Regions from separate parts of the Exiguobacterium sp. s102 genome, predicted to be linked through region 2. Evidence: a T-box and tRNA genes for the amino acid it is inferred to sense, from the RefSeq annotation. Region 2 holds a T-box; the other holds one or more tRNA genes.

Region 1 (16,831 bases), on a different contig from region 2:
TGAAGTCGTCGAAATGGGGCTGTACGCGAAAAAAGGGTTATTTCGCCGTGTAACGAAACAAGATCGTGAAAAAGTGAAAACGGCGCTTGAGACAGTCGGCATGTGGGAGCGGCGCGACTCGAAGGTCGGTGATTTATCGGGGGGACAACAACAACGCGTCTTTATCGCGCGTGCACTCGTCAATGATCCGGACTTGATGATTCTCGATGAACCGACAGTCGGTGTCGACCAGCGGTATGTCAAAGAATTTTATGAAATTTTAGAAGAACTACGACGTGATAAGAAGCGGACGTTTGTTCTCGTCACCCATGATATTCATTTTGTCAGTAAGCTCGTCACGGACGTCATTCATCTCGTGGACGGACGTCTTGGTTGCAACTGTGGTATTAAGGAATACTGGGAACTTGATGAGCAGACGATTCGTTCGCTTTACCCGGTACCGGGACGCGTGCTTATCCATGAAGGGGAGGGCGTCCAGTGATTGAAGCCTTTATGACATTAAAATTTTTACAGTACGCACTCGTCGCAGCAGTCTTGATTGGGTTTACGGCCCCGTTGATTGGGTCGTTCGTCGTCGTACGCCGGATGAGTCTCATCGCCGATGCCTTGTCTCACGTCACACTTGCTGGAATTGCACTCAGTCTGTTGATTTCAGGAATGGTCGCAAGTTTATCCGGTTTGAACCCTCTTTACTTAGGGATTGTGACGGCCGTCATCGCGGCGTTGACGATTGACTGGTTGCGCGCGAAATATAAACATTTTCAAGAACTTGCGATTCCGATCATCATGGCGACCGGGATGGGACTTGGGGCAATTTTTATCAGCTTGGCGAATGGATTTTCAATGGACTTAGTGTCCTTTTTGTTCGGAACGGTCTCGGCTGTCACATTGACGGATGTCTATACCATTTTAATCGTGACGGGAATCGTTATCTTGTTCGTCATCGCTTTTTATAAGGAATTACTTTTTTTATCCTTTGATGAAGAACAGGCGCGTGTCTCGGGTATTCGTTTACGTCTTGTGCATATCTTATTTATGATTGTCGTAGCGCTCGTCATTGCAATCAGTATGCGCGTCGTCGGCATTTTACTCGTCTCTAGTTTAATCACATTACCCGTCGCAGCGGCGCTTCGTTTTGCAAAAAGTTTCAAGACGACGATTTTGTTTGCGATCATCTTTGGTGAAGTCGCGACGGTCGCCGGGTTGATTCTTGCCTATCAATTCGATTTAGCACCTGGCGGAATGATTGTCATGCTTGCTGTTGCTGAACTCATCATCGTGATGTTAGTGGAACGGTTTTGGATTGGAGGAAAAACGCATGCAGAAACAGATCGAACAAGCGCGTGAACAAATGAAAGCTTCCGGATTTAAAGCAACGCCGAAGCGGCTTGATTTACTGGCGTATCTCTTTGAAGCGAACCGGTATGTCAGTGCTCGAGAAATCGCGGAAGAATTACGGACCTCTCATCCGTCGCTAAGTTACGATACGATTTACCGTAACTTAAACGACTTTGCGGAAATCAATATTTTAGAAACGACGGAACTCGACGGTGAAATGAAATATCGTGCTGCTTGTCAGTCGGGACAACATCATCATCATTTAATTTGTCGCGCTTGTGGAAAGACGCAAACGCTGAACGTGTGCCCGATGGAATTAATGTCACCAATCAAAGCGTCTGGTTTTGAGGTTGAAGATCATAAGTTTGAAATCTATGGTCGGTGTTCCGATTGCCAATCTGTCTGACTCAGAATAACTTCTTCTAGAGGATCATATGAGGATGAAGGGGAACAAGTTGATTTTGAACAAAACAATCAAGAAAAAGGGATTGCCATACTTAAGTGGGCAATCCCTTTTTTGGTTTCAGGATCGACTGCCTTTGTTGCATAGTTCGGTGGAAAACGGGAATAGGACGAACAGAGGTGATTGGAATGATCTATGATGCAAATGAAGCAAGACAAATTGATGAATGGGCACGGACGTCGGGGTTGCCGGTCGAAGTGCTGATGGAACGGGCCGGGCAACATGTCGCGGCCGAGATGAAGCAACGGCATACCAAGACGGACCGAATTTTAATCATTTGTGGGACAGGCAACAATGGAGGGGATGGATACGTCATCGCCCGTGAGCTGATTCGAGACGACTATGACGTGACGGTCCAAGCTCCGCTTGGTCCAACCAAGACGGAGACGGCACGGCTCCATGAAACGTATGCTGAAAAATTTGGTGTCGTCGCAGAGCCACCTTGTGGACAATATGATGTAATTATCGATGCGCTCTTCGGAACAGGGTTTGATCCGAAACGAATCAATGAGGTGACGGAAAAAACCTTTGACTTGGTGAAAGAACAGCGTCAGCAAGGAGCAATCGTTTATGCGATCGATGTACCAAGCGGAGTACCGTCTGATGCGGCAACCGATTTTTCTTTGGAAGCGGTTCAAGCGATGCAGACGTTTTGCCTCCACGCCTATAAACGGTCCGCCTTTTTACTGAAGACCGCACCGTTTTATGGAGATGTCGAGCTCGTCGATATCGGATTACCGAACGCAGCGGAATGGGAACTGTTCGAGGAACCGATCGACAGTTTGTTTGAACGGCAACACGATGGACATAAAGGGACCTATGGCACGGCACTTTTGATTGGCGGAAGCGAGACGATGCCGGGTTCGATTCAACTCGCGGCGCGGGCGGCTTTACGAACCGGTGTCGGAAAGTTACAGGTCGCAACAGTCGATTCAGCAAAAATTGGATTATTAATCAACGCGCCGGAAGCGATGGTGCTCAATCAGACGACGGAAACGATTCAAGCGATGCTTGATCAAGTGACGGCTGTCGGAATCGGACCGGGACTGACTTCGGATAAAGTAGCGGACTGGATTGAACTGGCTTTTACTAAAGATATTCCCGTTGTCCTCGATGCGGCGGCACTGATTCACGAAGAGTATCCAGAACGGCGAGCCCCAATCGTTGTAACCCCACATATCGGTGAGTTTGCCCGAATGACGAACAAAGCGGTCGCAGACATTCAAGATGATTTATTTGGAGCAGCGTCGGACTATGCGATGCTCCATCAAGTGACGGTTGTTTTGAAATCGCATGTCATTTTGGTCGCTAAACCGGACGGGGGAGGATACGTCATTTCCGGGGCATCGAGTGGACTTGCAAAAGGCGGCAGCGGCGATACGCTATTTGGCTTGATAACCAGTCTGCTCGCCCAACGTGACTACCACGATCAAGGATCGGTTGAGCATTTAATCGCCATGGGAGTCGCTTGGTATGCACGGGCTTCTAAGCGGATCGAACAACGCATCCATCCAAGTAGTATCGTTGCGACGGATTTGATTGATGAATTGGCACGACGAACCTAACCTTTTCTTAGCGTAGACAAAGTAATAGCGGGAGATAAAAGCGTCTATCTTTTTTGTTGCGTTCCTCGAGCGAGGTGGACAAAAACGTACTTTTCCCATAGGAGTCAACGAAAACGAAGCCTTTCAAACTGTGACGCAGTGAAAGACAAGTCATGCAAAGATTTAGAGCGCGTACCGTCTGAATCGATTCCAAAGCGGAATGTTGCCGCTTTGAATACGAGTCAAGACAGGGAAGCGCGACATGCCTTCATACCCATCCGACTCCTCAAGTTTGTTTACACCCTAAAATCACTTCGAAAAAGAAGTGATTTTTTTATTGACCCGTGACTGTATTACAAGTATCATACAGTCATAAGGTGTATTAGTGTTTTAATACAGTATAACGATGGAGGTGGCAACATGCCGATGCAATTCGATCAACGGAGTCCTGTCTACCTACAAGTCATCCGGTGGTTTAAAGAACGAATCGCGACGGAAGAGTTGAAACGTGGTCAGGAGATTCCTTCACGACGCGAAATCGCTGCTCAACTAGGAATCAATCCGAACACCGCTCAAAAAGCATATAAGGAAATGGAGGAACAACACTTGATTACGACTGAACGAAATGTCCCGAGTAAAATTACGATGGATCCGGAAGTTGTCTCGAAGGTCCGGGCGGAATTGTTAAATGAAGCAGTCGAACAGTTTGTGCATTCAATCCAGGCGATTCAAGTCCCGCTTGATGAAGTCGTCATGAAAATCGAACACCTATACGAAACGAAAGAACGGGGGAAAATCGATGCCTGAGGTACATGGTCTAAAAAAACGCTTTGGACGAAAACGTCCCGTTTTGAACGGTGTATCGTTTTCTGTCAAACCGGATACGTTAACGTGTTTAATCGGTTTAAACGGGGAAGGGAAATCGACGATTCTTAAAGGCATCGTCGGTCTGATTCCGATGGACGCCGGCAGTATCATCGTCGACGGGACGACGTCGCGCGAAAAAATCGCTTTTGTGCCGGACGTCCAGACGATGCCGAGCTATATGACCATCGGGGATGCGCTTACATACATGAACGATTATTATCCGGACTGGAACGAGCAGACGGCAGATGAATTGATGGCGACGTTCAAACTGCTGTCGACGGATAAAATTAATGAGCTCTCAAAAGGAAATCAGGCAAAGGTCAATTTATTACTCGGTTTTGCCCTCGATCGGCCGTATCTGTTGCTGGACGAACCGTTTGCCGGGATTGATTTGTTTACGAAAGAACAGATTGCCTGGATTTTTTCGAGTCATTATATGGAAGGGCGCGGCATCTTGATGACGACGCATGAAATCGTCGAAGTCGAGCATTTGATTGACCGTGTGATTTTTTTACAGGACGGACAAATCATTGATGAACACGATACGGAAGAAATGCGGGAAATTCACGGGAAATCCGTCCAAGACCGGATGCGGGAGGTGTATCAGCGATGAAAAAGTATTTGATGTTAACGAATGAAGAAATCAAACGGAGCAGTAAATTGTATTTAATCGTAGTCGGTGCATTAATCGTGCTTGAACTACTGTCAGTCGTCGTCAAGACGATGTTATACGAACGAAGCATCGAGACGTTCATGCGGATGAACCAAGCCTCCGAACTCGAAGCGGTCAATTCGTATGGAAAATTTTCTTTTGCGGCAGCGACCTCGATTTTTGATTACATCATGATGATTGGTGTCGCATATATCTTAGTACTCGCCTTGCAAATTTGGTACCGTGAATGGATTGGGGAATCAAAACATATCTATCGACTCTTACTTTTACCGGGCAGTCGGGTGTCAATCTACTTTGCGAAGCTGACGACGGTCCTGCTCGTGACGGTGAGTTTAATCGGTTTGCAGTGGCTGACGGTTATCGCAAGTTACGGTCTGTTTGATTGGTTGTTACCAGAATCACATAAATTACCAACCGGTCTTATTAAAGATGGGAGTCTGTTGCAAGTGTTTTATTCGATGAATATCGAGGATGTCTTCATCTTATTGATGATGTCCTGTGCCGTCATCAATCTGTTGTTTTTCATCGTCCTGATTGAGCGGTCGTTCCGAAAATCACGGGCGATGATCCAGCTGATAGCCGAAGCGATGATTTTAATCCTGCCATTCGGACTCGTGATGTATATCACAGAAGGTCCACTGTCCGGTTTATTGTTAAGAGTAGAATACGTGACGTTGTATCTTGTCTTATTATCAATCGGCTTCTTTTATGTCGGCTTTAGAAGCATTCGCTTAGTCCAAAACAAACTATCCGTTTAAGGGGGGAACATGATGCGACGCTTTCAATACTTAGTAATGTTACTCGTTATATGTCTAGTGAGTTTGACGAGTTATTACGGTTACACGGCAACAATTCAAACGGCAGACTACACTGTCGAGCACATAACAGGAGACGTAAAGGGAACGAACCTTGCGAAACTGCATCTGATTCTGCAGTCGACAGCGAAAGGTAAAAACGTCTATTCCGATGTATCGTTAGATGGGACAGTCAAAAAAAATGGCGACAATTATCTTGAAGGAATATTTGGGAACAGAGAGTTTAACCCGATTCTAAAAACAGACGCCAAGGATTTTTTACGGGCGGATGAAACGCTCAGTGAAGATGACGACTACCTGTACGGGATCCGTACGGCTGAACAAGAACTGGAATTAAAGATGTGGGATAAACAGACGAAACGGCTGACGGAAATGACGCTCCCGTTTCCGTCTACCGTCAAGACAGGGTATGGCACAGGCAGCGTACGCGTCATCGACCGGATGGACAAGACACTTTATATCCAAGTCGATGCGTACAGAAAAAATCACGAGACCAATCAATTGATGCAAGTGGACTATCAACAGAAAAAAATCAAGCCAATCCGACTCGCTTCACCGGCAATCAAAAAGAACGAATTCAGAAACTACTTAACGGCCGGGCCGGATCGCGTCATCTATGTGCAACAATTCATTGATGAAAATAACGATTCGGAAATTCAGGAAACGTATCTTGAAGATGACGGGAAACACGTCCGACCAATCGAGAAGTTAAATAAAACGAATCAATCCTTCGTTGCGATGGGCAACGGCGAACGATTGATCGCTTATAATGAAAATGAAGAAACAAACGAACTGCAATGGACCGTCTATGACACTGCAACGAAGCAAGTGACAAAGGATGCAATCAGGCTTGAAGCGGCGGAGAAAAAGATGGAATCGATTAACGAAGCATTTGCAGACAACCAGTTTTATTTCGTCTCCAAGATGAACGCGTCTGATTATCAAATTCGTGTCGTCGATATCTTGTCAGGGGACGTCATCTATGTCGGACAGATTCGCGATAAAAATCAAGTGAAGTCAAGCGCCATCATCACCAGCTTTTTTGGATATTAAATCAAATCAGACATGTTCAGCTGTGTAAAAACAGAAGAACATGTCTTTTTAAGTAAAAAATTGACACATAACGTAAGACAGGAGTATCATCAAGCGATGTCGAATAAAAAAATGACTACCTCAATGACAATCGGAAATGAAAGGAGGAGACGTATGCCGCTTAGCACGACGACTGATACCACTATCGCACAACAACACTGGATGGGAAATTTTGCGTTGTTCATGATGACAGCAGGAGCTTTGATTTTTTTAGGGACGACGGATGATGTATTACAAAATGCGTATCTTAATCGATCAACGATCATCATACTGCTTTTAGTGATCGGGATAACGACGTTTATCATTAGTCGAAGTCATATCGCGTCAAAATATCAATCGCATCTCCTCTCCATCATGTTACTGATTGTGCCGATCATCTCGATTAATTTGTTACCATATGCTGCCGTCACAGCTTGGGCAAGTTGTTTTTTATTTTTAATGATTGCCTTGATCTCGTACAACCGGATTGTGATGTGGTATACGATTGTCGTCGTACTAGCGACGAATCTGTTTATCATGTTCAATACAACGACGACTCTGGTGGAAATCGACTCTTCAGATCATGTCGCACGGCTCGGGATGGTTACGATTGGAATTTGCATTGCGCTAATCATCAATCATTTACATATACGAAATTTAAGTCAATTGCACTCGCTTGCTAATCAACTTGATGAGGCCGCAAAACGTGATCCGCAAACAGAATTATTGAATATGCGTGGATTAGAAGATTTTTTTGATGATGCTAACCGTCAACATTTACTGCTCATCGGTATTCACCTTGAGAATTATTATGAATTGGCACGCTATTTTGGAGAAGACATACAAGCTCGTGTCTTGTTTGAATGTATCGAACGACTCCAATCATTACTTCCACCTTACTTAGCACTTGTGCGGATTGAAGGAGGGACGCTTGCTGTCGTCATGGAAAAACCTGAAGGTGTTTCCTGTCATGATGAGATGGAGTTACTTAGTCAAAAAATGTCTGCGCCCTATCAGATCGACCTCCATCAAATTTATGTCAATCTGTATATCGTAATTGATGACGGCGATACGTTGCAAAAAAGTTGGATGAAACGAGTTCAACAAGTGAATTCTGCGCTACAAGAATCCGTTCAAAATGATAAAAAAGTCATGTGTATCGATCAAACATGGCGCTGTGAACAAACATTACGTGTCGAAGCTGCGCGCGCCTTATCACTTGCTGAAGTCAATCGAGATTTTTATTTAGTCTATCAGCTACAGTACGATTCGAATCAACAGACCTTTGTTGGACTTGAAGCACTCGTTCGCTGGAAAACGGAGTTGTCTAAAGCGAATCAACCATCCGTCTTCATCCCGATTGCTGAAAAAAGTGACTTAATCATTCGTCTAGGCGAATGGATTTTTGAAGAAGGCTGTAAGACAAGAAAACGATTGATCGGTCTTGTGCCAGAGAATTTTACGGTATCAGTGAATGTGTCACCACGCCAATTGACGAACGAATCGTTCATGCCCTTTATTGAACGGATGCTACTTAAGTATTCGCTTAAACCGCAACAAATCAAAATCGAGATTACGGAAAGTCAGTCGCTCGATTTTGAGAGCCAGCCGATTCTTCGGGCATTACGGCGGATAAAAACACTTGATTTTCCAGTGTCGTTAGATGACTTTGGAACAGGTCATGCCTCTTACCATGTATTGGAACGGTTGTTACCTTTGCGCCAATTAAAAATACCGAAACAGTTCATTGAACAAATTGAAGAATCAGCAAAACGCCAGTCCATCCTTGAATCGATTTTCCAATTGACACGTTCGATGAATGTCGAGTGTATCGTCGAAGGGGTAGAGACAGGAGAAGAAGTTCAAATTGCGAAAGATATTGGGATTCATCTTTTTCAAGGTTACTTTTTTGCAAAACCAGTTTCGCTAACAGATATCATTCTTTTATTAGAAAGCAAAAATAAGGAAGCGATGGATTAAGTCCATGCTTCCTTATTTATCGTATAACATGAACTGGTTACGGCCGTTGTCTTTTGCAGCATAGAGCGCGGTGTCCGCTTGTTTAAAAACGATTCCGGCTGCCTGATTTTTCGCGTAGGCGACACCGGCAGAAACAGTAATCGTCAAGGCGTGGTCTTGCATGACGAACGGTGTATCGGTGACGGATTGAACGAGTTGTCTTGCGAGTCGCGTCGGTGAAACCGTAAATGTATTCGGAATGACGACGATAAACTCTTCGCCACCATAGCGGCCGACCGTGATACTATCCGGGCACTCCTGTGTGAGTAAAACGGAGAAGTGGCGTAATACAGCATCTCCGACAGCATGACCATATTGATCATTGACTGACTTAAAGTGGTCAAGATCGAAGATGATCACACCCCAAGGTGCCTTCGCTTCTACAAGAGCCTGTACTTTTTCCATGATAACGTGACGGTTCGCGAGGCGCGTCAGTTCATCGGTCGAAGCCAAATAGGACTGGTACGCGTAAAGAACGAAGTGTCCTTGTAACATATATGAAAGATGATAAAAAAGAATCGAGGCGCCAATTGTGATTAAGAAATACGGCAAAAAAATCGTCTGCCATGCATGAGGTTGTGAAGGGCCGAGCAACATGCGTAAGAGAACTAAGGTAGAGGCTATCGTCACAATAACAGTGAAGAGTCGCCCTTTATGTTTGATGAGTTGAGCACAGAGGATGATAAGCACGGTAAATCCGGTCAGCATCACTAGAGAATTTTGTAAGGCACTAACGGATTCACCCCCACTGATGAGGACACGATACAGCAGTAAAATAATTCCTGTCGTCACAATGCTGACTGGCCCCCCGTATAGAGCGGATAGAGCGAGCGGCAGCAGTCGTAAATCAATCAATGATCCATTGATTGAGATGGAGTTATGCATCAGTAAAATGCCGGTTAAACCATTTGCTAAACCAAAATACAAGCGCGTTGAACGCTTGGAGTCATACTGGATCGGGAGTCGATTTCGCATCAAATAAAATGTGACAGATAGTATTAAAAATATAATGCATATGTTCGTGAAAAAAATATTCAACGTCGATAACATAAAAAAATCCTTTCAGCTAATAGAAGATGACTCGAGACAAAACGTAACGAATTCATGATAATTGTACGATAACGTAAACGGATTATGTATAAAAAATGGAAAAAAAACAGCCGGATAAGGCTGTTTTTTAACGGATTGGAGCGAATTTATAAATCGTTTGAACGGCTTCATCCCAAGAAGAAACACGAATGATGTTCTCTGGAAGTGCTTTTCGATTGTAAGGAGCATCGAACAAAATAACTGGAATTGACGTATCTTCCGCAATTTGTAACGCATTCTCTAATCGATCCTCCATGAATAAATCGAGTGATAGATCACGTACAACTTGAACCTTGTCATGCGACCCGGTCATGATGAGCGAGTCGAGTGGTAATTCATGGCGCGCAATCCATTCTTCCGTAACCGGTCGAACGATTTCTGAGCGTGCCGTTACGTAGTGCAAATCAAAATGTTGACGTAATTCCCATAAATGTTTTTGGACAAATGCCTGAGGCGTAGATTCTCGATAAATACCGAGCTCATGACCAGACTTGACCATGAATTCCCAAAACTCGATTTGTCCCATATCCGTATACGTATGCAATTCATATTCGGATGCCATTTCGAAGTCAATCGAAGTTCCTAAATACTTGTTCATATAGTTAAAACATGAAGACGGGTGCGTAATCGTCCCATCGATATCGATGCCGATTTTCAATTGGATCACCTGCGTTCCTTAAATTTCTGTCATTAGTATAACATAGTCGAAAAACGGATATGAAAAGAACCCTCTTCAATTAAAAAGAGGGCTCTTCAACAATTAAACTTGGTTGGCTTTCGCCGCTTCTTTTTCAGCTTCTTTTTCAAGAACGATTGCATCGATTTCTTTTTTCAATTCTTCGACCATCGTCGCTTCAGGTACTTTACGGATAATTTCTCCGTGGCGGAACAGAAGCCCTTCGTTACGTGCTCCGGCAATTCCGATATCCGCTTCACGTGCTTCACCAGGACCGTTGACGGCACAGCCGAGTACAGCAACTTTGATGTTGACTTGAATCTTATCGATATAATCCTCGATTTCTGCCGCAATCGCCATCAAGTCGATTTCAATCCGACCGCATGTTGGGCAAGAAATCAATGTTGCTGCGTTTGCTGCGAGACCAAATGATTTCAAGACTTCTTTTGCGACTTTCACTTCTTCGACCGGATCAGCTGATAGTGAGACACGGACCGTGTTCCCGATACCGCGTGAAAGAATCGCACCAAGACCAGCAGCGGATTTTAATGAACCAGTACGTAAAGGACCTGACTCTGTAATACCGACATGAAGTGGGTAGTCAAATGATTCAGATGCTAACTGATAAGCTTCAAGCGCAAGCTGAACGTCAGATGCTTTAAGCGAAACAATGATGTCATGGAAGTCAAGGTCTTCAAGAATCTTAATGTGGTGTAAGGCACTTTCGACCATACCACGTGCTGTTGGGTATCCGTATTTCTCAAGAATGTGTTTCTCGAGTGAACCAGCGTTGACACCAATCCGGATTGGAATATTTTTAGCTTTTGCAGCTGTGACGACCGCTTCAACTTTTTCGCGACGACCGATGTTACCCGGGTTGATCCGGATTTTGTCGACTCCTGCTTCGATTGCCATGAGCGCAAGTTTATAGTTGAAATGAATGTCGACGACAAGCGGAATGTTGATTCGGCTTTTGATTTCAGCGAGCGCAAGTGCGTCACGTTCTTCTGGACAAGCAACGCGGACGATTTGGCATCCGGCTTCTTCAAGTCGTAAGATTTCAGCGACAGTCGCTTCGACGTCGTGTGTTTTTGTTGTTGTCATACTTTGAATGATGACTTCATTATTTCCACCAATGACAAGGTCCCCAACACGAACGGGACGAGTCTTAGAGCGATGGACCATTTTCGGCATATCGAAAATCTCCTTTTGTGGCATAGCGCCATATTGTGTAAGTTTACCTTCTCTATCATATCGAACTATTCCCTAAAAATCGAGAAACAAGAACGAAATTCGAACATTTACAATTCTTTAATAGAAATAAGCAACTGTCAATCCGCCGGTAGACGGAGCTGAGACGAAGAAGTAAGGCAGAATCACGACTTTGGACGAGTATTTTTTTTTCGCTTCCGCGCTGAGAAAACGGGCAGTAAAGAATAAATGAAGTGACCGACTAATAGGAGCGTTACCCCAAGTGCTGTGAATCCGAGCTGATAACAGAGGACACCGACTGGAAAGCTCCATAAGTTAGCAGCAACCGTATACGGAAAAACTTGCCGGTACGCCCATGGTCTTTTGAGTATCCAATCAATCAACCAACGATTCAAATATGACATCAATAGAAGAAACAGTAAAAGCGCGATGGCGACGAAAATGAAATGGAGCATAAACCAGACGATGAATGGAACCGTTTTGATGATAAATATACTATCGATGACTGTCGTCCAAAATGAAATCCACGCTAATCCACAAAAATAAAGGGAGACATCGGCAAGGCGAGTCTTTAAAAAAGATCGGTTTGGAACTAAGGTGGTTTGTAAATAATTAATAAATTGTCTTAAAAAAATCATGATAACACTCTTTTCTCTGTTTCATAACAGTGGTGTAGTGAGTTTGGGAACGCTTGTAATAAAGGGTTTTCTCTGTTTTGGTACAGGTTAATAAAACCTTAACATTCAAATGTTGATAAAACTATTTACAAGTTCAACGGACCTTTACATAATAGGAGAGGTTGAAACAATAAAATCTTAACAAAAAATCAATCCCACTTTTTTAGATATGAGGAGATGAAACGATGAATTATGATTTGCAGGAAATGATTTTCACTTTTATTGGTGGACTCGGTATTTTCCTATTCGGTATTAAGTATATGGGAGATGGGCTCCAAAAAACAGCAGGGGACCGACTTCGTTACATTTTAGACAAATACACATCGAACCCGTTACTCGGAATTCTTGCCGGTATTGTCGTCACGGTCTTGATTCAATCATCGTCAGGTACGACCGTTATCGTCGTTGGACTCGTCAGCGCGGGTCTGATGAATTTACGTCAAGCAATCGGTGTTGTCATGGGGGCGAATATCGGAACGACGATCACGGCCTTCATCATCGGCTTTAACGTCAAGGAAGCAGCCCTTCCTGCAATCGCGCTTGGTGCGTTTCTCATCTTCTTCTTCAATAAAGAACGGATTCAATACATCGGACAAATCTTCTTCGGTTTCGGTGCCTTGTTCTATGGTTTGACATTGATGGGTGACGGCATGAAACCACTTCAATCAAGTGAGTGGTTCCGTGAACTGACGATTTCGATGTCAGACAATCCGTTACTCGGTGTGTTCGTCGGGACGGTCTTTACGTTCCTTGTCCAGTCGTCCTCTGCGACGATTGGTATTTTGCAGGAGTTATACTCTGGTGGCATGATTGATATCAAAGCAGCTCTCCCGATTTTATTCGGGGATAATATCGGAACAACGATCACGGCAGTACTCGCAGCACTCGGTGCATCGATTGCCGCAAAACGGACAGCAGCAGCACACGTCATCTTCAATATCGTCGGTACGATTATTTTCTTAGTCGCCTTACCTTTGTTCTCGACGTTCATCGCTTGGATCACAGGTGTACTCAATCTTGAACCGAAAATGCAAATTGCCTTTGCACATGGTACGTTCAATGTCGTCAACACATTGATTCAATGTTGGTTCATCGCACAAATCGCATGGCTTGTTAAAAAGGTCGTTCCGGGAACAGACACGACAGTCGATTCAAAACCACGTCATTTGGATCAAAACATCTTGAATCAATCGTCTTCACTTGCGCTTAACCAAGCAAAAATGGAAGTCTTACGGATGGGTGAGTTCTCGAAAGAAGCACTCGGTAAAGCACATCGCTACACGCAATCCCATGATAAAAAAGATGTTTCTGACGCTGGTCAGATTGAATATGCAATCAACCATTTGAACACGGAAGTCACGAACTACCTTGTCAAAGTGGCGGCGAACGATCTTTCTGAACGTGAATCGAATGACCATTCGCTCTTAATGCATGCGGTCAATGACTTCGAACGGATTGGTGATCATGTCGAAAACGTAATCGAACTCGTTGACTTCCAAATCGTCAACCGGATTGAATTTACGCCAAAAGCGAAAAAAGAGTTGGATGAAATGTACGTTCTAACACAAAAAATCGTCGATACGGCAATCAAAGCAGTTGAACGTGATGATGTTTCGTTAGCACGCCAAGTCCTTGAATTAGAAGGGAAACTCGATTCACTCGAGCGTTCATTCCGTAAACACCACGTCTTACGCGTCAATGCCGGGGAGTGTACAGGTCAAGCGGGTATGATTTTTGTTGATCTGTTATCGAACCTCGAACGGATTGGCGATCACGCCGTCAATATTACAGATTTAGTACTCGAACAACGTTCGGGAACGGCTTGAATGAAATGAATATAAGCGGGAGGGACTTCTGTAAAGAAGTCTCTCTTTATTTTTGTGAAATAATTTATTGACATTTTAGATGCTTTCCATTAATCTAATTGTAGTTGTTTTAATTCATTATGGCGGTGTAGCTCAGCTGGCTAGAGCGTACGGTTCATACCCGTGAGGTCGTGGGTTCGACTCCCTCCGCCGCTACTATTTACTTAAGGACCCTTAGCTCAGCTGGTTAGAGCTGACGGCTCATAACCGTCCGGTCGCAGGTTCGAGTCCTGCAGGGTCCATTTAAGAAACGCACACTCCTGTTTAGGGGTGTGCGTTTATTTTTGTTCGCTTGGGGAATATTAAAGATATTGTAATAATATTCATACTATAGTAATTGAGGGAGAGCGAAGAGAGATGGAACGTAACCATACAATGATGCAGTTTTTCGAGTGGCATGTAGAAAATGATGGGAAGCATTGGCAACGTTTAAAAGAGAGAGCGCCGGAGCTTCGTGCTGCAGGCATCACATCTGTTTGGATTCCACCAGCTTCTAAGGGGCAATCAGATGAAGACACAGGGTATGGGATATACGATGTTTATGATTTAGGTGAGTTCGATCAAAAAGGAACGGTTCGGACGAAATACGGGACGAAAGACGAACTACTTGAAGCAATTCAAGTGGCACATGAAAATGATATCGCTGTTTATGCCGATGTCGTCATGAACCATAAGGCGGCAGCAGATGAACTGGAGACGATTAATGTCGTCGAAGTTAACCCAGAAGATCGGTCGAAAGAAATTTCAGAAGAATTCGAAATCGATGCATGGACAAAATTTACTTTCCCAGGACGTGACGGGAAGTATTCTGATTTTGTTTGGAATCATGAATTCTTTAACGGAACGGATTTTGATGCGCGAGAAGAAAGAACCGGCGTCTTCAAAATTTCCGGAAAAAATAAAGACTGGAACAACCAAGTCGATAGCGAATTCGGGAACTATGATTACTTGATGTTTGCGAACATCGATTACAATCATCCTGAAGTCCGCAAGGAAATGATCGACTGGGGGCATTGGTTCAAGGATACACTCGATTGCCAAGGATTCCGACTCGATGCAATCAAGCATATCAATTACGAATTCGTCAATGAATTCGCGAAATCAATGATGGGTGAAAATCCAGAAGATTTTTATATGGTCGGTGAATTTTGGAAATCTGACTTAGATGATTGTCGTCACTTCTTAGATAGCGTCGACTATACAATTGATTTATTCGATGTTCCGCTTCATTATAAGTTCCACGAAGCATCAGAACAGGGGAAAAAATTTGATTTGACGATGCTCTTCGCAGATACACTTGTTGAGTCGCATCCGACGAATGCTGTTACATTCGTTGACAACCATGATTCGCAACCAGGCGAATCGCTTGAGTCGTGGGTCGATGATTGGTTTAAACAACATGCTTACGCATCCGTTCTCCTTCGTAAAGACGGTTATCCGTGTGTCTTTTACGGCGATTATTACGGTGTACAAGGACCACATCCAGTCGAAGGTAAAAAAGAGATGATCGATGCATTGCTGTACGCCCGCTACCATAAAGCATACGGGAAACAAGAAGATTATCTCGATGATCCACACTGTGTCGGTTGGGTCCGTCACGGAGTCGAAGAGTTCCCGAACTCGGGTTGTGCCGTACTATTGTCAAATGCAGACATGTGTGAAAAACGGATGTTCGTCGGAGAAGATCGTGCTGGTGAAGAATGGTTCGATTACACAAATCACCAAGATGAGCCTGTCGTCATCGATGAAGAAGGATTTGGTGTTTTCCCTGTTCCGGGTGGTGGTGTCTCTGTATTCGCACCACGCGATGAACAATAAAATGTAAGGGTCATTACTTGCGTTATACCCGTCATTTTTGCTAGTCTTAAAAGGTATTGAAGTTCCGAAAATAGGATAAAGGGGGACATGAAAATGTCAAAATTTGAATTACCAGAACTCGGCTACGCTTATGATGCGCTTGAGCCACATATCGATGCTCGTACGATGGAGATTCACCACTCGAAACACCATAATGCTTACGTCACGAACGTCAACGCGGCGCTCGAAGGCTCGGAACACGAAGGGAAATCATTAGAAGAGTTGCTTCAAAACCTTGATGCGCTTCCTGCTGACATTCAAACAGCAGTTCGCAACAACGGTGGCGGTCATTGGAACCACTCATTCTTCTGGAAATTGCTTAAAAAGAACGACGGTGCTGCACCATCAGGCGAACTCGCTTCAGCAATCGATGAAGCATTCGGTTCATTCGATGCATTCAAAGATGCTTTCGCTAAAGCAGCTACAACACGCTTTGGATCTGGTTGGGCATGGCTCATCGTCGAAGGTGGCAAACTTGCTGTCGTTTCGACACCGAACCAAGATACACCAGTCATGGAAGGTAAAACGCCAATTCTCGGACTTGATGTTTGGGAGCATGCATATTACCTGAACTACCAAAACCGTCGTCCGGATTACATCAATGCATTCTTCGATGTCATTGATTGGGATCACGTTGCCAAGCTTTACGCTGACGCAAAATAATC
Region 2 (16,831 bases):
ATCTTGAATCCTACGCGGAAGCGAAAGCACGAATTTTCCGTAACATGGATGCGAATGACCGCCTTGTCGTCAACGCAGACGATGATGTCGTCATGCGCTTAAGTGATCAGGCAAAAGCAGAGCGGTTGCGTTTTTCACGTAAGAGTCCAGCTTATGCTCGTGTCGAGCAGGACATGATTATGGTTGGTGAAACGCCGATCTTACCGGCCGCTGAACTGGCTTTAGGTGGGGGACACAATCTAGAGAACGTCTTAGCAGCATTGACGTTAGTAGAACCATTCAATATTCCGTTACAAGCGGTGCAGGACGTCTTACGGACATTCGGTGGCGTCGCGCATCGTACAGAGTACATTGGCGAATTCAAGGGACGTAAAGTCTACAATGATTCGAAAGCGACGAACAACGTAGCGACGGAAGCAGCACTATCCGGTTTTAAAGCTCCAATCATTTGGTTATGTGGCGGACTAGAACGCGGTGCTGATTTAACACCACTCGTAGAGTCGATGACACAAGTCAAGCATGTCGTCGGTTTGGGCGAGACGGGACCACGTTTTGTGGAACTGGCACGTCAAGAAAAGATTGATGCAACGGTCGTCAGCGATATGGCGCAAGCAGTACAGGCAGCATTTGATGTCTCACAAGCCGGGGATATCATCTTATTATCGCCTGCGTCAGCGAGCTGGGATCAATATAAGACGTATGAAGAACGTGGCGAACATTTTGTTCGCGCCGTCGAATCGATTGGAGGAGATGCTAAATGAGAATCGTCGTATCAGGTGGTGGAACCGGAGGGCATATTTATCCGGCGCTCGCGATGATCCGCGAAATCGAGCGACGGATGCCGTGTGAAGTGCTATACATCGGAACGGAAAATGGGCTAGAAGCAGATATCGTCCGACGCGCAGGAATTCCCTTTGAATCGATTGAGATTTCAGGTATTCGCCGTTCGTTATCATTTGAAAACGTTAAGACGGGAATCCGTTTCTTAAAGAGCGTGACCCGTGTCCGGAAAATGTTGCGAAAGTTCAACCCCGACATCGTGGTCGGGACAGGTGGTTTCGTTTGTGGACCGGTCCTTTATACAGCAGCGAAGATGGGGTATAAAACACTCGTCCATGAGCAAAACAGTTTACCTGGTATTACGAATAAGTTCCTTGCTCGGTACGTCGATCGTGTCGCGTTATCGTTTAAAGGATCAGGTCACCATTTCGGTAAAAACGAAGCGAAAACCGTTTTAATCGGTAATCCCCGGGCTTCCGAAGTAGCTGATTTGCAAGTCGACCCGGTCATTGAACGGCAACGTTATGGTTTTGAAGAAGGGCGCCCGTTAGTCGTCGTTTACGGTGGAAGTCGTGGAGCGCCAGCAATCAACCAAGCAATCATCGAGATGATGCCGAAGTTCATTCAGATGGATTGGTCGATGTTGTTCGTGACAGGTCAAGTTCATTTTGAAGAGATTACTCGCCAAATCGGAACGGTCCCGGAGCGTATTCAGTTACGTCCGTTTGTCTATGATTTACCGAATATCTTAAAGGCGAGTCAACTCGTCATTTCACGTTCGGGTGCGAGCACGTTAGCAGAATTGACGACGCTCGGATTACCGAGCATTCTCATTCCGAGTCCATACGTCACAGAAAACCATCAAGAAGTAAATGCCTCGTCCCTCGTCGAAACAGGAGCAAGCTTGCTCGTCCGAGAAGCTGAACTGACAGGAGAAACGTTATTCGATGCTTGTAAAACGGCGATTGCGAATCAAGAAGCGATGTCGCAGGCCGCATTCGCTTTAGGGATGCCGAATGCATCGAGTGATTTAGTAGACGAGTTGAATCGCTTGATTCAACAAAAAAACTAAACAGTTGCAGGAATAGACCGATAAGGAACTGAAATTAATCAAGTAGAGGAGGAATGAACGTGAAGGAGCGACAACCGGTAAAAGATACGGATGCCACTGTCAGTAGTCTAGAAGATAAGATTCCTTATATCCGTGAACAACGCCGGAAGAAAGCAAATCGACGTTTAATCTATGTCCTCATCCTGATCGGTCTATTGATTGCTGTCGTATTTTATCTTCAGTCCAGTTATTCGCGGGTAGCGACACTTGAGATTGACGGTGTCGTCAATGTCAAAGAAGAAGACATCATTCAGGCGTCACGGATGAAGGTGAAGGAGACACATGCTTTCAATGTGTCAGAAGAAGCTGTGCTAGAGCGAATCGAAGATGTACCAGGTATACGGGAAGCAACGATGACACAGAGTTTTCTCCATAACTATCAAGTTAATGTCGTGGAGGAAAAAGAAATTGCTTACGCGAAAGATCAACCCGGAGACCGAATCGTCTTAGCAGATGGAACAATCATCCCTGGAAAGTCGAAGGAAGAATTGTTCGATGCACCGATTTTAACAGGCTTTACAGATCAGTCCCTTGAACGGTTGACGAAGGAACTCGTCAAAATCGAACCAAAAGTTCGGAGTCGGATTTCGGAAATCGTTGCAAACGATAAAACCGATAAAGGGGGATTGAAGTTATTCATGACGGATGGCAATACCGTCTTATTGAGTACTTCAGCTTTTTCTAACTCGTTGAATGAATATGTCAAAGTGATTTCAGCCTTACCAAAAGGAAAAACAGGGACGATCACGATTGACGGGGGAATCTATTTCAAACCATATAAAGTAAAAAAATAGAAAATTCCTAGTCATGAGTCAGCAGATTGACAAACGTTTGTTTTCATTAGTAAATAAGTAGGCGTATCGTCATCAAATCGTAATCTATTAGATGGGTAAGTTAGACAATAACTTCTTTTCGTAGGGTTTTATATAGTGTAGACTTAAACGAGAAGAAGTTTATCTTGTTTCCTGAATATATATAGGGACAATCAGTATGAGTATTATGAAAGTGGAGGTGTCACTCCCATGGAAACGAAAGGTACGATTGCCGCACTAGACATTGGAACATCGGAAGTGAAACTCATCGTCGGTGAACTACTCGGTGGGACACTGAACGTGTTAGCGGAGGGTTCTGCACCATCTGCCGGTGTCAAACGTGGCGTCATCGTCGATATCGACCAAACAGTCAATGCCATTAAACAAGCGGTCGCTGAAGTGGAACGGACACTCGGTGAACCGATTGGTGAAGTATATGTAGCAATTTCTGGAGAACACATTCAAGTCAAGGATTGTCAAGGGATGACTTCAATTAAAGGCGAAGACAATGAAATTACGGATGACGACGTCAAAGACGTCTTACACTCCGCAATGGTCATGCGCATTCCGAACGAATTAAGTGTTGTCGATGTACTACCGAAAACGTTTACGGTCGACCAACAAACAGAAATCACGGATCCACGTGGTATGATCGGTTATCGTCTAGAAGTGACAGGGAAGTTGATCATTGGAGCGAAGACGATCCTACATAGCATTAAACGTTCAATCGAACGGGCTGGTCTAGAGCTTGCAGGATACGTACTTGAAAGCTTAGCTGTTTCAAGAATCGCGGCATCAATCGATGAACTGGAGCTTGGCGTCGGCATCATCGATATTGGACATGAGACGACAACATTGTCGATTTATGAAAAAAACGATCTCGTTTACTCGACGACGTTACCTTATGGTGGCGATCATCTGACACGTGACTTAACGTATAAGATGAATTGTAAGTACCAAGATGCAAAACTTGCGAAGGAAGAATACGGAGTGGCGCTTGAATCGTTAGGGGATCCTGAAGAAAAGGTATCCTATGTAACGATTAATGGGGAGCATCGTTTTGAGCCGCAACCTGAGATCGGTTTCGTTTTAGAGGCACGCCTCGAAGAAATCTTCGAGATGATTCAAAAACGGATGACGCAGGCTGGCCATCCACAAATGAATAGTGGCATCATTCTCTGCGGTGGAAGTTCTTCGCTTCCTGGAATCGATCAGCTAGGGAAACGGATTTTCAATCAGAACGTCAACGTCTACCAACCGGCCAGCTTAGGCATTCGTAATCCGAAGTACGCTGTGGCAGCCGGCATGTTACGCTATGTACTCTCAAGAAGTACGGTTTCGAAATCAGGATTTGATCGTGCGGACGAGAAGGAAGTCGTGGCGCAAAATCGTGAACAAGAACAATTGCTTACGAACCCGACACCGTCTCCAGTACGTGAAGAACGAACGCAACAGGAACAACCTCCAAAAGAGCGTAAATCATTCAGTAGTTTCTTTGAAAAGTTTTTTGGTTAATGACTAAAATACAATGAGTATAAAAAATTAGGGGGCCCCTTTTATGTTGCATTTTGATGAAATGATGGACCAAGTAGCTAAAATTAAGGTCATCGGCGTAGGTGGCGGTGGTTCAAACGCCGTCAACCGAATGATTGAACATGGTGTACAAGGCGTAGAATTCATCGCCGTCAATACAGATGCACAAGCACTCAACATGTCGCAGGCAGATGTGAAGCTCCAACTCGGTGCAAAGCTGACACGCGGTTTAGGTGCAGGTGCGAATCCAGAAATCGGTAAAAAAGCGGCAGAAGAAAGCCGTGAACAATTGACAGAGATTTTGTCAGGTGCTGATATGGTCTTCGTCACTGCAGGTATGGGTGGCGGGACAGGAACTGGTGCTGCGCCAGTCATCGCTGAAATTTCAAAAGAAATCGGCGCATTGACTGTCGGTGTCGTAACGAAACCGTTCATGTTTGAAGGACGCAAACGGATGCAACACGCTGTATCGGGTGTGCAAAACTTTAAAGAAAAAGTCGATACGTTAATCGTCATTCCGAATGATAAATTACTTGAAATCGTTGATCGTAACACGCCGATGCTCGAAGCATTCAAAGAAGCGGATAATGTGCTTCGTCAAGGGGTTCAAGGGATCACAGACTTAATCGCTGTCCCTGGTTTAATCAACTTAGACTTTGCAGACGTTAAGACAATCATGACTGAAAAAGGATCTGCCTTGATGGGCGTTGGTGTTGCGACAGGCGAACACCGTGCAACGGAAGCTGCGAAGAAAGCCATTTCAAGTCCATTGCTTGAAACATCGATTGAAGGTGCAAAAGGTGTCTTAATGAACATCACAGGTAGTGCGAACCTCAGTCTATATGAAGTAACGGAAGCTGCTCAAATCGTTCAAAGTGCAGCAGATGAAGAAGTAAACTTGATTTTCGGTTCTGTTATCAACGATAACTTAGAAGATGAAATCATCGTTACCGTCATCGCAACAGAATTCGAAAACGAGCCACTCGATTTCGAGATTCCATCTGCTCAAGAAATGATGAAAAACTTACTCAAGAAAAAGCAGGCGACTCCAACTCCTGCTGCGACTGAGGAGCCGAAACCACAAGTCGAAGAGACACCTGTCAGCTCGAATCCAGAACCAGCAAAAGGGTCAGATGTTGAAGAAACGATGGACATTCCATCATTCCTTCGTCGGAACAATCGTTAATCGATTTTTTCCAAGACACGACTGCTAGACAAAGAGGTGTCGCGTAAGCGGCACCTCTTTTTTGAAAGGGATGTGAAATGATGTTTGGTCAATGGATAAAGTGGGATACACCGACCGGTACAGTGCGTGCGGCATTCACTACAAAATTTTCAGCGCCGCATGGTATTGGCAATCTTGGATTGCATGTCAATGACGATCGCGATGGTGTCATTCAAAACCGGCAAGTCATCGCCCGTCAACTTGATTTATCGCTCGAAAATTCAGTTTGGGCAGAACAGGTTCACGGGAACCATGTCGAACAAGTGACGACGCTAGATTCTGGACGAGGCGCACTGGATTATGGAACAACGATCGAGGGTACAGATGGATTGGTGACGACGGATGCAAATGTATTACTCGCCATGTTATTCGCGGATTGTGTACCGCTCGTGTTTTGTGATCCGACGACAGGAATTATTGCGAATACGCATGCCGGATGGCGTGGAACAGTCGCGAATATCGTTGAAGCGACTGTCGCCCGAATGGAAGCGGCGGGGGCAGACCGTTCCTCGATTCAAATGGTCATCGGACCCTCGATTCGTGAATGTTGTTATGAGGTCGACCAACCCGTCCTTGAAGCGATTGACGGGCTTGGTCTTGAAGATACGCCCTACACAATAAAAGAAAACGGAAAAGCGATGCTTTCGCTTCAGCAGACGAATGCTGCATTAGCAGAGCGAAGTGGATTAGGTGACATCATTGATGCAGGAATTTGTACGCACTGCCAAGCAGATGACTATTTCTCTTACCGTCATGGGGACCACCAAGGTCGTTTCGCGAGCTTGATCGTAAAGGAGTCATTACATGTCGATTAATGAAAATGTTCAACTTGTCCAACAAAAGATGCAACAAGCGAGTGAAAAGAGTTTTCAAAAAAAGCAGGTACAACTGATTGGCGTGACGAAATCAGTTTCAAGTCAAGTTGCCTCTGAGCTGTTAGAAGCAGGTATAACGGCGCTAGGTGAAAATCGTCCGGAGGGTTTGTCAGAAAAACAAGCAGCACTTGGGCGTGAAGCCTGTGAGTGGCACTTCATCGGGACACTGCAGTCGCGAAAAGTACGTCAAATCATCGATCAAATCGATGTGCTTCACTCACTCGATCGTTTGCATTTAGCGGAAGAAATCAATAAACGTGCAAAACGTCCTATCGATTGTTTTGTTCAAGTCAATGTCTCGGGTGAAGCTTCGAAACAAGGTATTTCCGCAGAAGACATCCATTCCTTTCTACATGAAATCGGTCAATATCCAAAAGTTCGTGTGATTGGACTCATGACGATGGCACCATTGACAGAAAATCAAGAGGAAGTGCGGTCCGTTTTCCGCGCTTTACGCGTCTTACGAGACGAAGTAGCAGCACGAAACCTGTCTTACGCTCCCTGTACGGAATTATCGATGGGGATGTCGTCTGATTATGAAATTGCGATTGAAGAAGGGGCGACACACGTCAGAATCGGAACGGTCCTCGTCCAATCATAAAACGTAGAAGAAGTTGAAAGGAGAATCGAAATGGGATTCAAATCGAAAATGCAACATCTGTTTCTTGGGAACACAGACGATTTAGACGAACTTGAATATGAAAATGATGCTACAATAAATAAAGGTAGAGGTACTGCAGAGCAAGAGTATGAAGAGTACTACGAGGAATCTACCCCGAGTGTTACTCAAAAGGAGGACCCTGTGCGTCAATCGAATATCGTTCCGATTCATACGAAAAAAGCAAAATCACAAGTCATTTTAAGTGAGCCGCGTGTCTTCAATGAAGCACAAGAAATTGGGGAGCATCTCCGTCAAAATCGTGCGGTCATCGTTAATATGCAACGCATGTCAAAAGATCAATCACGGCAAATGATTAATTTTCTTTCAGGCGTCGTCTTTGCACTCGATGGTACGATTACGACAATCAGTCAAAACACGCTCCTCTGTGTGCCGAACAACGTCGAGCTCGCGGGTAGTATTTCAAATCTACTTGGAGAAGATGATATCAATCATAAGGGGTGGTAAACATGGATTCACAAGTTATGTACGCGATTGGGCGTACATTGAGCACGTTACTTCAATATTATAGCTATGTCATGATTGCTTATATTTTACTTTCATGGTTCCCAAACGCACGAGAGTCAAGATTCGGACAAGTATTAGCGATGTTAGTCGAACCGTTCCTCGCGCCTTTCCGACGGATCATCCCGCCCATCGGAGGTATGCTTGACATCTCACCAATCGTTGCCTTTTTAGTGTTGAACTTAGCACAGTCAGGCATTCGAGCAATCTTCTTCTAATGAGCGTCTATGATCACTATCGCGGACATGAGCGGGAGTTCGTCGATCTTGTCTTAAACTGGATCGATCATGTCGAAGCGACCTATACGTTTAAACTGACAGATTTTCTTGACCCACGCGAACAGCAAATCACACGCGAACTCGTCGGAACGAAATGTGCCCTCTTTTTTGAGGGCGGTTTCGAAGGGGCAGAGCGACAGCGGGCACTAATTGCGCCTGATTACTACGAACTTGATGCGAGCGACTTTGATATTGCCATCTATCGTATTCATTATCCTACAAAATTCGTTGAACTATCGCATCGACAAGTAACAGGTACGCTCTTAAACGTCGGTCTGAAACGCGGCAAGTTCGGTGACGTCGTCATTCAAGATCAAGTCGTTCAGTTCGCAGTCGCAGAAGACGTTGCTTCTTATATCGAAGTCAACGTCGAGCGGGCAGGGAAAACGAAAATTCGTTTATCTCGCGTCGAACTAGAAGACCAATTGAAGATCAAAGAACAGGAATGGCAAGAAGAACTTGGATTCGTCAGTTCGCTCCGCTTTGATACTGTCGTCAGCGAAGTGCTTGGTTTTTCGAGACAAAAAGCACAGAGTTTGATTAAACAAGGGGAAAGTAAAGTGAATTATAAAATCGTCGAAGATCCAAGCTTCATGCTTGAAGAAGGCGATTTGCTTTCGCTCCGTGGAACAGGCCGCGTCAAATTGACGGCTATTTTAGGGTCGACGAAACGCGACCGGATTAAATTACAGTACGGATTATTAAAAGGTTAAAAAATGCTGAGGAGGATTTCATCATGCCATTGACGCCACTTGATATTCATAATAAGGAATTTACACGTAAGTTTCGCGGCTATGACGAGGATGAGGTCAACGAATTTCTTGATCAAGTCATCAAGGATTTTGAAATGTTGTTGCGGGAAAACCGTCAACAGCAAGAAGTGATTCAAAACATGCAATCGCGTGTCGATTACTTCAGTTCGATGGAAGAGACGTTAAACAAGTCAATCATCGTTGCCCAAGAAGCAGGAGAAGAAGTCAAGGCCAATGCGACGAAAGAAGCAAGCTTGATTTTAAAACAAGCCGAGCGTGAAGCGGAACAACTGCAAGATTCCGCACAGCGTCGAGCGCAACGGACAGACTTTGAAGTCGAACAGATGCGTAAGAAAATCGAATTGTACCGTAATCGTTTTAAAGTCTTGATCGATGCGCAGATGGAGTTATTGGCAAGCCATGATTGGGACGCGTTTGATAGTTCGACCCGTGGTGCGCTTGACGAGATTCCGGCAGTTGCGTATAATGACGACGATGTCATATAACTTAAATCAATGACAAGGACACGTCTTAATCAGACTGCTGCAAGCGAATCGGGGACTGGTGTGAGCCCGAACAGTAAGTGAGAATGGATATCCCCTTCGAGTGTGAGACTGAACCATTAAGTAAGTCGCACCGATTCGCCCCCGTTATCGGGCTCTTAAGTGGTAGTTCGTACGGTTGAACTACTAGTAGGGTGGTACCGCGAGTTCAAGCCAAGCTCGTCCCTATACCAGGGATGTGTTTGGCTTTTTTTGTATGTTAAATTAAAAGAAGTGAGGGAATGCCAGATGGAGTACAAAGATACATTACTGATGATGAAAACTGAATTTCTAATGCGAGGTAACTTGCCGAAACGTGAGCCGGACATGCAGGCACGTTGGAACGAGATGAACTTATATCAAGCAGTTCAAGAAAAAAATGCTGGGAAACCAACCTTCATCCTTCATGATGGACCACCATACGCAAACGGTGATATTCACATGGGGCACGGATTAAACAAAGTCTTAAAAGATATCGTCGTCCGTTACAAATCGATGAATGGTTTCCGTTCACCGTACGTACCGGGTTGGGATACACACGGTTTACCGATTGAAACAGCGCTCCAAAAATCAGGTGTCGATCGGAAGACGATGTCGGTCGCTGAGTTCCGTGAGTTGTGTGCGAAATATGCGCTCGAACAAGTCGATCATCAGCGTGAACAGTTTAAGCGTTTAGGTGTTCTCGGTGATTATGATAATCCATACATCACGCTCCAACCGGAATTTGAAGCGGCGCAAATTCGCCTCTTCGGTGACATGGCGAACAAAGGCTATATCTATAAAGGAAAAAAACCAGTCTACTGGTCACCTTCTTCTGAGTCAGCACTGGCAGAAGCCGAAATCGAATACCATGATAAACGTTCTGCTGCCATCTATGTTGCGTTCCCTGTCTTAGAAGGAAATAACATCTTAGAGCCAACCGATCACTTCGTCATCTGGACGACGACGCCGTGGACGATTCCTGCAAACCTCGGAATCTCTGTCAGTGCGGAACTCACGTATGCCCGGATCGAGTACGAAGGAAAAGGTTATATCGTCGCAGAGGCGCTTGTTCCTGAAGTCATCGAGGCACTCGGATGGGAAGACGCGACAGTCGGTCGTGTCTTCAATGGAGCAGATTTCGAATACATGAAAGCCAAACACCCGCTCTATGACCGTGAATCACTCGTCATGCTCGGTGATCATGTTACGGCGGAAGCGACCGGCGTCGTGCATACGGCACCTGGACACGGGGAAGATGACTATCGCATCGGACAAGCATACGGACTCGATGTCCTCTGCCCGGTCGATGATAAAGGGGTCATGACGGCGGAAGCACCAGGATTCGAAGGCATGTTCTATGAAGATGCGAATAAAGAAGTCGGTCTTGCGTTAGAAAAAGCGGGCGCATTGTTGAAACTATCGTTCATCAAACACTCGTATCCGCACGACTGGCGGACGAAAAAACCGGTCATCTTCCGGGCAACACCACAATGGTTCGCGTCGATTAAAGACTTCCGTGCGGAAATCCTTGACGAAATCAAAGATGTGCAGTGGGTACCGGCATGGGGAGAAACACGTCTTCACAACATGTTTAAAGATCGTGGCGACTGGGTCATCTCGCGTCAACGTGCATGGGGCGTGCCCCTTCCAATCTTCTATGCAGAAGACGGAACAGAAATTGTTACACCGGAAACAATCGACCATATCGCGAACTTGTTCGCAGAGCACGGTTCGAACGTCTGGTATGAACGCGAAGCAATCGACTTATTGCCGGAAGGCTTTACGCACCCGGCAAGTCCGAATGGTCAGTTCAAAAAAGAAACAGACATCATGGATGTCTGGTTCGATTCCGGCTCGTCACATGCCGGTGTGCTGGCGACGCGTCCAGAACTAGAGCGTCCGGCTGATCTTTACCTCGAAGGTTCAGACCAATACCGTGGCTGGTTCAACTCGTCGCTTTCGACAGCTGTTGCGACAACGGGAAAAGCACCGTATAAAGCAGTCGTCAGTCATGGTTTCGTATTAGACGGTCAAGGACGGAAGATGTCGAAGTCAATCGGGAATACGATTGCCCCAATCCAAATCATGCAACAATTCGGTGCTGAGATTCTTCGTCTGTGGGTTGCGTCAGTCGATTATCAGTCAGATGTCCGGGCATCGATGGACAACTTTAAACAAGTTTCAGAATCATACCGTAAAATCCGGAACACGGTCCGTTTCCTGCTCGGGAACTTGGATCAATTCGATCACACGGCACATCGTGTTGCGTTTGAAGATTTACCGGAAGCAGACCGTTTCATGCGGACGAAGCTCGATCAATTAGTCGGTAAAGTCAAAAAAGCCTATGATGCGTATGATTTCATGGCAGTTTACCAACTGTTGCATAACTTCTGTGTCCTTGACCTGTCTTCGTTCTACCTCGACTACACGAAAGACATCTTGTATATCGAACAAGCAGATGCACCGGCGCGTCGTGCCGTTCAAACGGTCATGTATGATACCGTCGTGACATTGTTACAATTGATGGCACCTGTCTTACCGCATACGGCAGACGAAGCATGGGAATTCGTTCCTGGTGTCGAGACGGCAAGTATCTTCTTGACGGATTTACCGGAAGCAGTCGACGTATCGGAAGAAGGACTTGCACTGATCGCGAAATGGAACGCGTTCCTCGTCTTCCGCGATGATGTCTTGAAGGCGCTTGAAGAAGCACGGGCAGAGAAGCTCGTCGGGAAAACGCTCGAAGCCAAACTCGAGCTCGCACCGAACGAAGCGACGAAGAACTTGCTTGCGACAATCGACCATCTTGAACAACTGCTTCAAGTCTCACACATCGATTTTGTCGACTCGGCAGAACGTAACTATGAGACGACAGCAATCACTGTTTTGAAAGCGGACGGCGAGAAATGTGAACGTTGCTGGACATATTCGACTGAACTTGGTCAAGATCCGGCTCATCCGACACTTTGTCCTCGTTGTACTGCGGTCGTCAATTCTTTATAATGAATAAGGGGAGGGGCGGCTACTGCGACTTCGTAGCTACCCCTCATTATTTTTGATGTGGGGGAAAACAGGATGTGGCTTTACTTAGTGATTGCTGCTTTACTCGTAGGAGTGGATCAATTGACGAAATGGATCGTCGTTCAGCAGATGACGATTGGTCAAGCGATTGAAGTCATTCCAAATTTCTTTTATCTCAATTCATACCGCAACCGTGGAGCGGCATGGGGAATGCTTGAAGGAAAATTCGGCTTCTTCTTCATCGTGACGGTTCTCGTCGTTGTTGGTCTGATTTATTTTCTGTACAAAGAAGGAACAAAAAACAAAGTATTTGCTTGGAGTGTCGCTTTACTACTGAGTGGAGCGATCGGAAATTTTATTGACCGGATGGCGCGTGGGGAAGTCGTTGATTTCTTACACTTTTATCCGTTCGGCTATAATTTTCCGATCTTTAATGTCGCAGACGTCTGCTTGACATTTGGAGTGATTTTGATGCTGATTAGCGTCATGTTCGAAGAGCGTTTGACGAAGAAGGGAACGATTGATTAATGAATGAACAACAAGTATGGACGGTCGAAGCAAAAGGCGCGACAGGGCGAATCGATAAATGGTTGGCTGAACAACAAGAGTGGTCGCGTTCGCAAGTGCAAGACTGGTTAAAGGCGGGGCACGTCGAAGTAGACGGACGCATCGTGAAACCGAACTATAAGATGACGGGAACGGAAAGCATCACCGTGCATATCCCGGAAGCCGTCGAACTCGAAATCTTACCGGAAGACATTCCGCTAGATGTCGTTTACGAAGACAGCGATGTCATCGTCATCAATAAACCAAAAGGCATGGTCGTCCACCCGGCAGCAGGACACGTGTCAGGAACACTCGTTAATGCGTTGCTTCATCACTGCCAAGACCTCTCAGGCATCAATGGGGTCAAACGACCAGGGATCGTTCACCGGATCGATAAAGATACATCAGGTCTCTTGATGGTCGCTAAAAATGATTTAGCCCATGAATCGCTTGCGCAACAATTAAAAGATAAGACGACGGAACGTCTTTATATCGCGCTTGTCCATGGCGAGATTCCCCATGAACTCGGAACGATTGAAGCACCGGTCGGCCGTGATAAAAATGACCGTCAACGGATGACGGTCACGGACAAAAACTCAAAAGCAGCGGTCACGCATTTCCGTGTCCTCGATCGGTATGAAGGCTTTACGGTCGTTGAGTGTAAACTCGAAACAGGACGGACTCACCAAATTCGTGTCCACATGCGCTATATCGGATTCCCGCTCGCAGGTGACCCGAAATATGGACCGCGGAAGACGATGAAGATGAATGGTCAAGCACTCCACGCAGCGGTTCTCGGATTTGAACATCCACGGACCGGCGAATGGTTGACGTTCGAAGCACCACTCCCGGAAGAGATGACGTTTGAGATCAGTCAGTTGAAAAAACTTGAATTAGAGTCTTGACGTTTTTCTAATAAAACGGTAGAGTAACACCTAGAGAGCGATGCGAGACATCAGCCTCACCAAATCGGTCGTCCGCGTGACGATCCTACAAAATTAGAACACCTTTAATCGAGTCCGGAGAGGCTACGAAAGGGAGACACCGTAACGCGTGTAAACACATGGCTTTGCTATGTACACATCTGTCTTCAACAACCTCCTGCCGATTAAGCAGGAGGTTTTTTTATGAAAGGAGAAGCCATGAAACCAGCCATCATTTTAGATGAAGCGGCAATCAGTCGTGCCTTAACACGAATCGCCCATGAAATCATCGAGCGCAACAAAGGGATTGAAGAATTGATGATCGTCGGTATCAAGACGCGGGGCGAAACACTTGCGAGACGCCTTGCCCGGCGGATTGAAGAGATTGAAGGAAAAGCCGTGTTACTTGGTGTCGTCGACATCTCGATGTACCGCGATGATCTCTCGAAAAAAAGCCTCGAGCCGGAAATCAAAGGGTCCGAGATGCCGGAAGACGTCACAGGAAAAATCGTTGTGCTCGTCGATGATGTCCTGTACACGGGACGGACGGTCCGCGCGGCAATGGACGCACTCGTCGATCATGGTCGACCAAGCATGATTCAGTTAGCTGTCCTTGTTGACCGAGGTCACCGGGAACTCCCGATTCGACCAGATTTCATCGGCAAGAACGTTCCGACGTCACGCGAAGAACAAGTCGTCGTCGCCTTATCAGAAGTCGACGATGCTGATCAAGTATTCATTAAACGTTAAATCAAAAATACCTTTAACGTGGTCCAGAGAGACCAGAAAGGGAGATGCTCTCATGTCAAAACATAAAGCAATTCTTGAAGTCCGTGAATTACCGAAACATCCTCTTCAATGGCTGATGCTCAGCCTCCAACATGTCTTCGCGATGTTTGGTGCGACCGTGCTCGTTCCGTTACTTACGGGATTAAACACATCTGTCGCACTCGTCGCGAGCGGAGTCGGCACGTTGATTTTCCTCGCCGTCACCCGTTTCAAAGTCCCCACATACCTTGGTTCTAGTTTTGCCTACATCGTCCCAATCATCGCCGTCAGCGAACGCTGGGGTGTCGAAGATGCACTTGTCGGCGGGATGGTCGCTGGACTTGTCTACGGACTTGTCTCCTTAATCATCATGTACACAGGTGTCTCCTGGTTGATGAAACTGCTTCCGCCGGTCGTCATCGGTCCAGTCATCATGGTCATCGGTCTATCGCTTGCCCCAACGGCTGTCAGCATGGCAATGAACGGAGCGGATGGCACATATAACGGCTTGTTCTTCTTCGTCGCCTTGACGACGCTCGCTGTTACGCTCCTCGCGATGACGTACTTTAAAGGCATGTGGAGTACGGTGCCGATTTTGTTCGGTATTCTCGCCGGATACCTCGTCGCAGCAATTAGCGGGATCGTTGATTTTGCACCACTGCGCGAAGCAACATTCTTCCATCTACCTGACTTTACGATTCCGTTCCTCGACTATTCACCGACCTTGAACTGGGCAGCACTCGCCTTGATCGTCCCGGTCACACTCGTCACGTTGACGGAACATATCGGTGAACAAAAGGTCACTTCCCGCATCATTGGGCGCGAGACGCTCCTTGATCCGGGAATGCACCGGACAGTGCTTGGAGACGGGATTGCCAAGGCAGTCGCTTCGATGCTCGGTGGACCACCTGTCACGACATACGGCGAAAATAACGGTGTCATGGCGATTACGCGTGTCTACAGCGTGTTTGTCCTTGGTGGCGCAGCATTACTTGCAATCAGCTTCGGATTCCTTGGATACGTCGAAGGCTTCATTAAAACGATTCCGACACCCGTCATGGGCGGCATCAGCATCCTCTTGTTCGGGGTCATCGCCTCGAACGGTCTCCGGACGATCGTCGAAAGTAAGGTCGATTTAGCAGATAAACGAAACTTGACGATCACGGCGGTCATCTTGGTCATCGGCATCGGCGGTGCAGCTTTGAAAGTGGGGAACTTCTCGTTAGAAGGAATGGCGCTCGCCACCATCCTCGGAGTTGTCTTGAACTTGATTTTACCGAAGGCGGCACAGGAAGAAGTCGACATCGAAGAAACACCTTTACAACCGAAACGAGCAGCTAACGACTTTTAAGACGTTCCCGAGAGGACGATAAAGTGGAGGCCCTTGTAGATCGCAGATGTTCATCTGCTTTCTTCAGCGCACCTTCACATCAGAAGGTGCGCTTTTTTGCGGCCGAAAAAGGAGTGAACGAGATGAAAACCCAACCAGTGAGTCCCGATTTCGTCAGTCTCGACCAGCTCTCGATTCTAGAAATCGAGCAGTTGATTGAGCGGGCGCTTGAATTGAAACATGGACAACCGTCAAATACCTTTGCGAATAAAACGATCGCCAACCTGTTCTTTGAAAATTCGACACGGACACGCTGTTCATTCGAGATGGCGGAACATCGCTTAGGAATGCATGTCCTGCCGTTTGAGACGACGACATCATCCGTCCAAAAAGGAGAAACGTTACTTGATACATGTAAAACACTTGAAGCACTCGGGGTCGAAGCACTTGTCATCCGCCATCACGAGACAGGTTATTACCACGCGCTGATTGAACAGTTGACGATTCCGGTCATCAACGCGGGCGATGGGAGTGGTCAACATCCGTCCCAGTCTTTACTCGATTTAATGACGATGTTTGCCGAATTCGGTCATATTCACGGCAAAACGGTTGTCATCTGTGGGGACCTGCGACACAGCCGGGTCGCCCGGTCGAACGCGGACGTGTTGCAGCGGCTCGGGGCGACCGTCATCGGTTCCGGTCCACCGGAATGGTTTGACGAGACGATGGGGATTGCCTATGTCCCGATTGACGAGGCACTCGAGCAAAGTGACATCATCATGTTACTCCGGGTTCAACAGGAACGGCACAATCAGGCGATGGAGCTCGAAGAAACGTATCACGAACAATATGGTTTGACACTCGACCGGATGCGGCGGATTCGACCGGAAGCAATCATCTTACACCCGGCACCCGTCAATCGCGGGATCGAGATTGCGGACGAACTGGTCGAACATACCCAGTCACGAATCTTCGAGCAGATGAAAAATGGTGTGTTCGCCCGAATGGCGATTTTAGAACGTGCGTTTCATCCTAACTCAACTGAAGGAGAGATTTAATATGACACTACGTATCGATCACGCAACATGGTATCAAAACGGACAATTGCAACAATCAAGCATTCGCATCGAGGATGGCTTGATTACGGATCTCGATGCTGCGCCGCGGGCG

What was found. A T-box is a leader RNA that pairs with one kind of tRNA and senses whether it is charged. The one in region 2 lies ahead of ileS (isoleucine--tRNA ligase), so its partner is inferred to be a tRNA-Ile.
Region 1: it encodes a tRNA-Ile, which carries the amino acid that the T-box ahead of ileS (isoleucine--tRNA ligase) is inferred to sense. The anticodon was not compared.

What each region holds. Positions count from the first base shown of each region.
Region 1 covers NZ_JACSML010000002.1:197,316-214,146, forward strand. The annotation lists gene KNQ02_RS05940 (metal ABC transporter ATP-binding protein) at 1-481, shown strand, start outside; gene KNQ02_RS05945 (metal ABC transporter permease) at 478-1,347, shown strand; gene KNQ02_RS05950 (Fur family transcriptional regulator) at 1,319-1,744, shown strand; gene KNQ02_RS05955 (NAD(P)H-hydrate dehydratase) at 1,930-3,366, shown strand; gene KNQ02_RS05960 (GntR family transcriptional regulator) at 3,766-4,152, shown strand; gene KNQ02_RS05965 (ATP-binding cassette domain-containing protein) at 4,145-4,825, shown strand; gene KNQ02_RS05970 (ABC transporter permease) at 4,822-5,643, shown strand; gene KNQ02_RS05975 (hypothetical protein) at 5,656-6,753, shown strand; gene KNQ02_RS05980 (EAL domain-containing protein) at 6,907-8,751, shown strand; gene KNQ02_RS05985 (GGDEF domain-containing protein) at 8,764-9,840, opposite strand; gene KNQ02_RS05990 (5' nucleotidase, NT5C type) at 9,968-10,546, opposite strand; gene ispG (flavodoxin-dependent (E)-4-hydroxy-3-methylbut-2-enyl-diphosphate synthase) at 10,640-11,749, opposite strand; gene KNQ02_RS06000 (hypothetical protein) at 11,932-12,405, opposite strand; gene KNQ02_RS06005 (Na/Pi cotransporter family protein) at 12,630-14,270, shown strand; tRNA gene KNQ02_RS06010 (tRNA-Met) at 14,392-14,465, shown strand; tRNA gene KNQ02_RS06015 (tRNA-Ile) at 14,478-14,551, shown strand; gene KNQ02_RS06020 (alpha-amylase) at 14,667-16,127, shown strand; gene KNQ02_RS06025 (superoxide dismutase) at 16,221-16,829, shown strand.
Region 2 covers NZ_JACSML010000001.1:694,584-711,414, forward strand. The annotation lists gene murD (UDP-N-acetylmuramoyl-L-alanine--D-glutamate ligase) at 1-761, shown strand, start outside; gene murG (undecaprenyldiphospho-muramoylpentapeptide beta-N-acetylglucosaminyltransferase) at 758-1,852, shown strand; gene KNQ02_RS03365 (cell division protein FtsQ/DivIB) at 1,912-2,685, shown strand; gene ftsA (cell division protein FtsA) at 2,914-4,218, shown strand; gene ftsZ (cell division protein FtsZ) at 4,262-5,422, shown strand; gene pgeF (peptidoglycan editing factor PgeF) at 5,503-6,276, shown strand; gene KNQ02_RS03385 (YggS family pyridoxal phosphate-dependent enzyme) at 6,266-6,937, shown strand; gene KNQ02_RS03390 (cell division protein SepF) at 6,968-7,462, shown strand; gene KNQ02_RS03395 (YggT family protein) at 7,465-7,737, shown strand; gene KNQ02_RS03400 (YlmH family RNA-binding protein) at 7,737-8,510, shown strand; gene KNQ02_RS03405 (DivIVA domain-containing protein) at 8,534-9,055, shown strand; T-box leader at 9,056-9,282, shown strand; gene ileS (isoleucine--tRNA ligase) at 9,341-12,076, shown strand; gene lspA (signal peptidase II) at 12,149-12,622, shown strand; gene KNQ02_RS03420 (RluA family pseudouridine synthase) at 12,622-13,545, shown strand; gene pyrR (bifunctional pyr operon transcriptional regulator/uracil phosphoribosyltransferase PyrR) at 13,783-14,313, shown strand; gene KNQ02_RS03430 (uracil-xanthine permease family protein) at 14,366-15,682, shown strand; gene KNQ02_RS03435 (aspartate carbamoyltransferase catalytic subunit) at 15,805-16,719, shown strand; gene KNQ02_RS03440 (dihydroorotase) at 16,721-16,831, shown strand, end outside.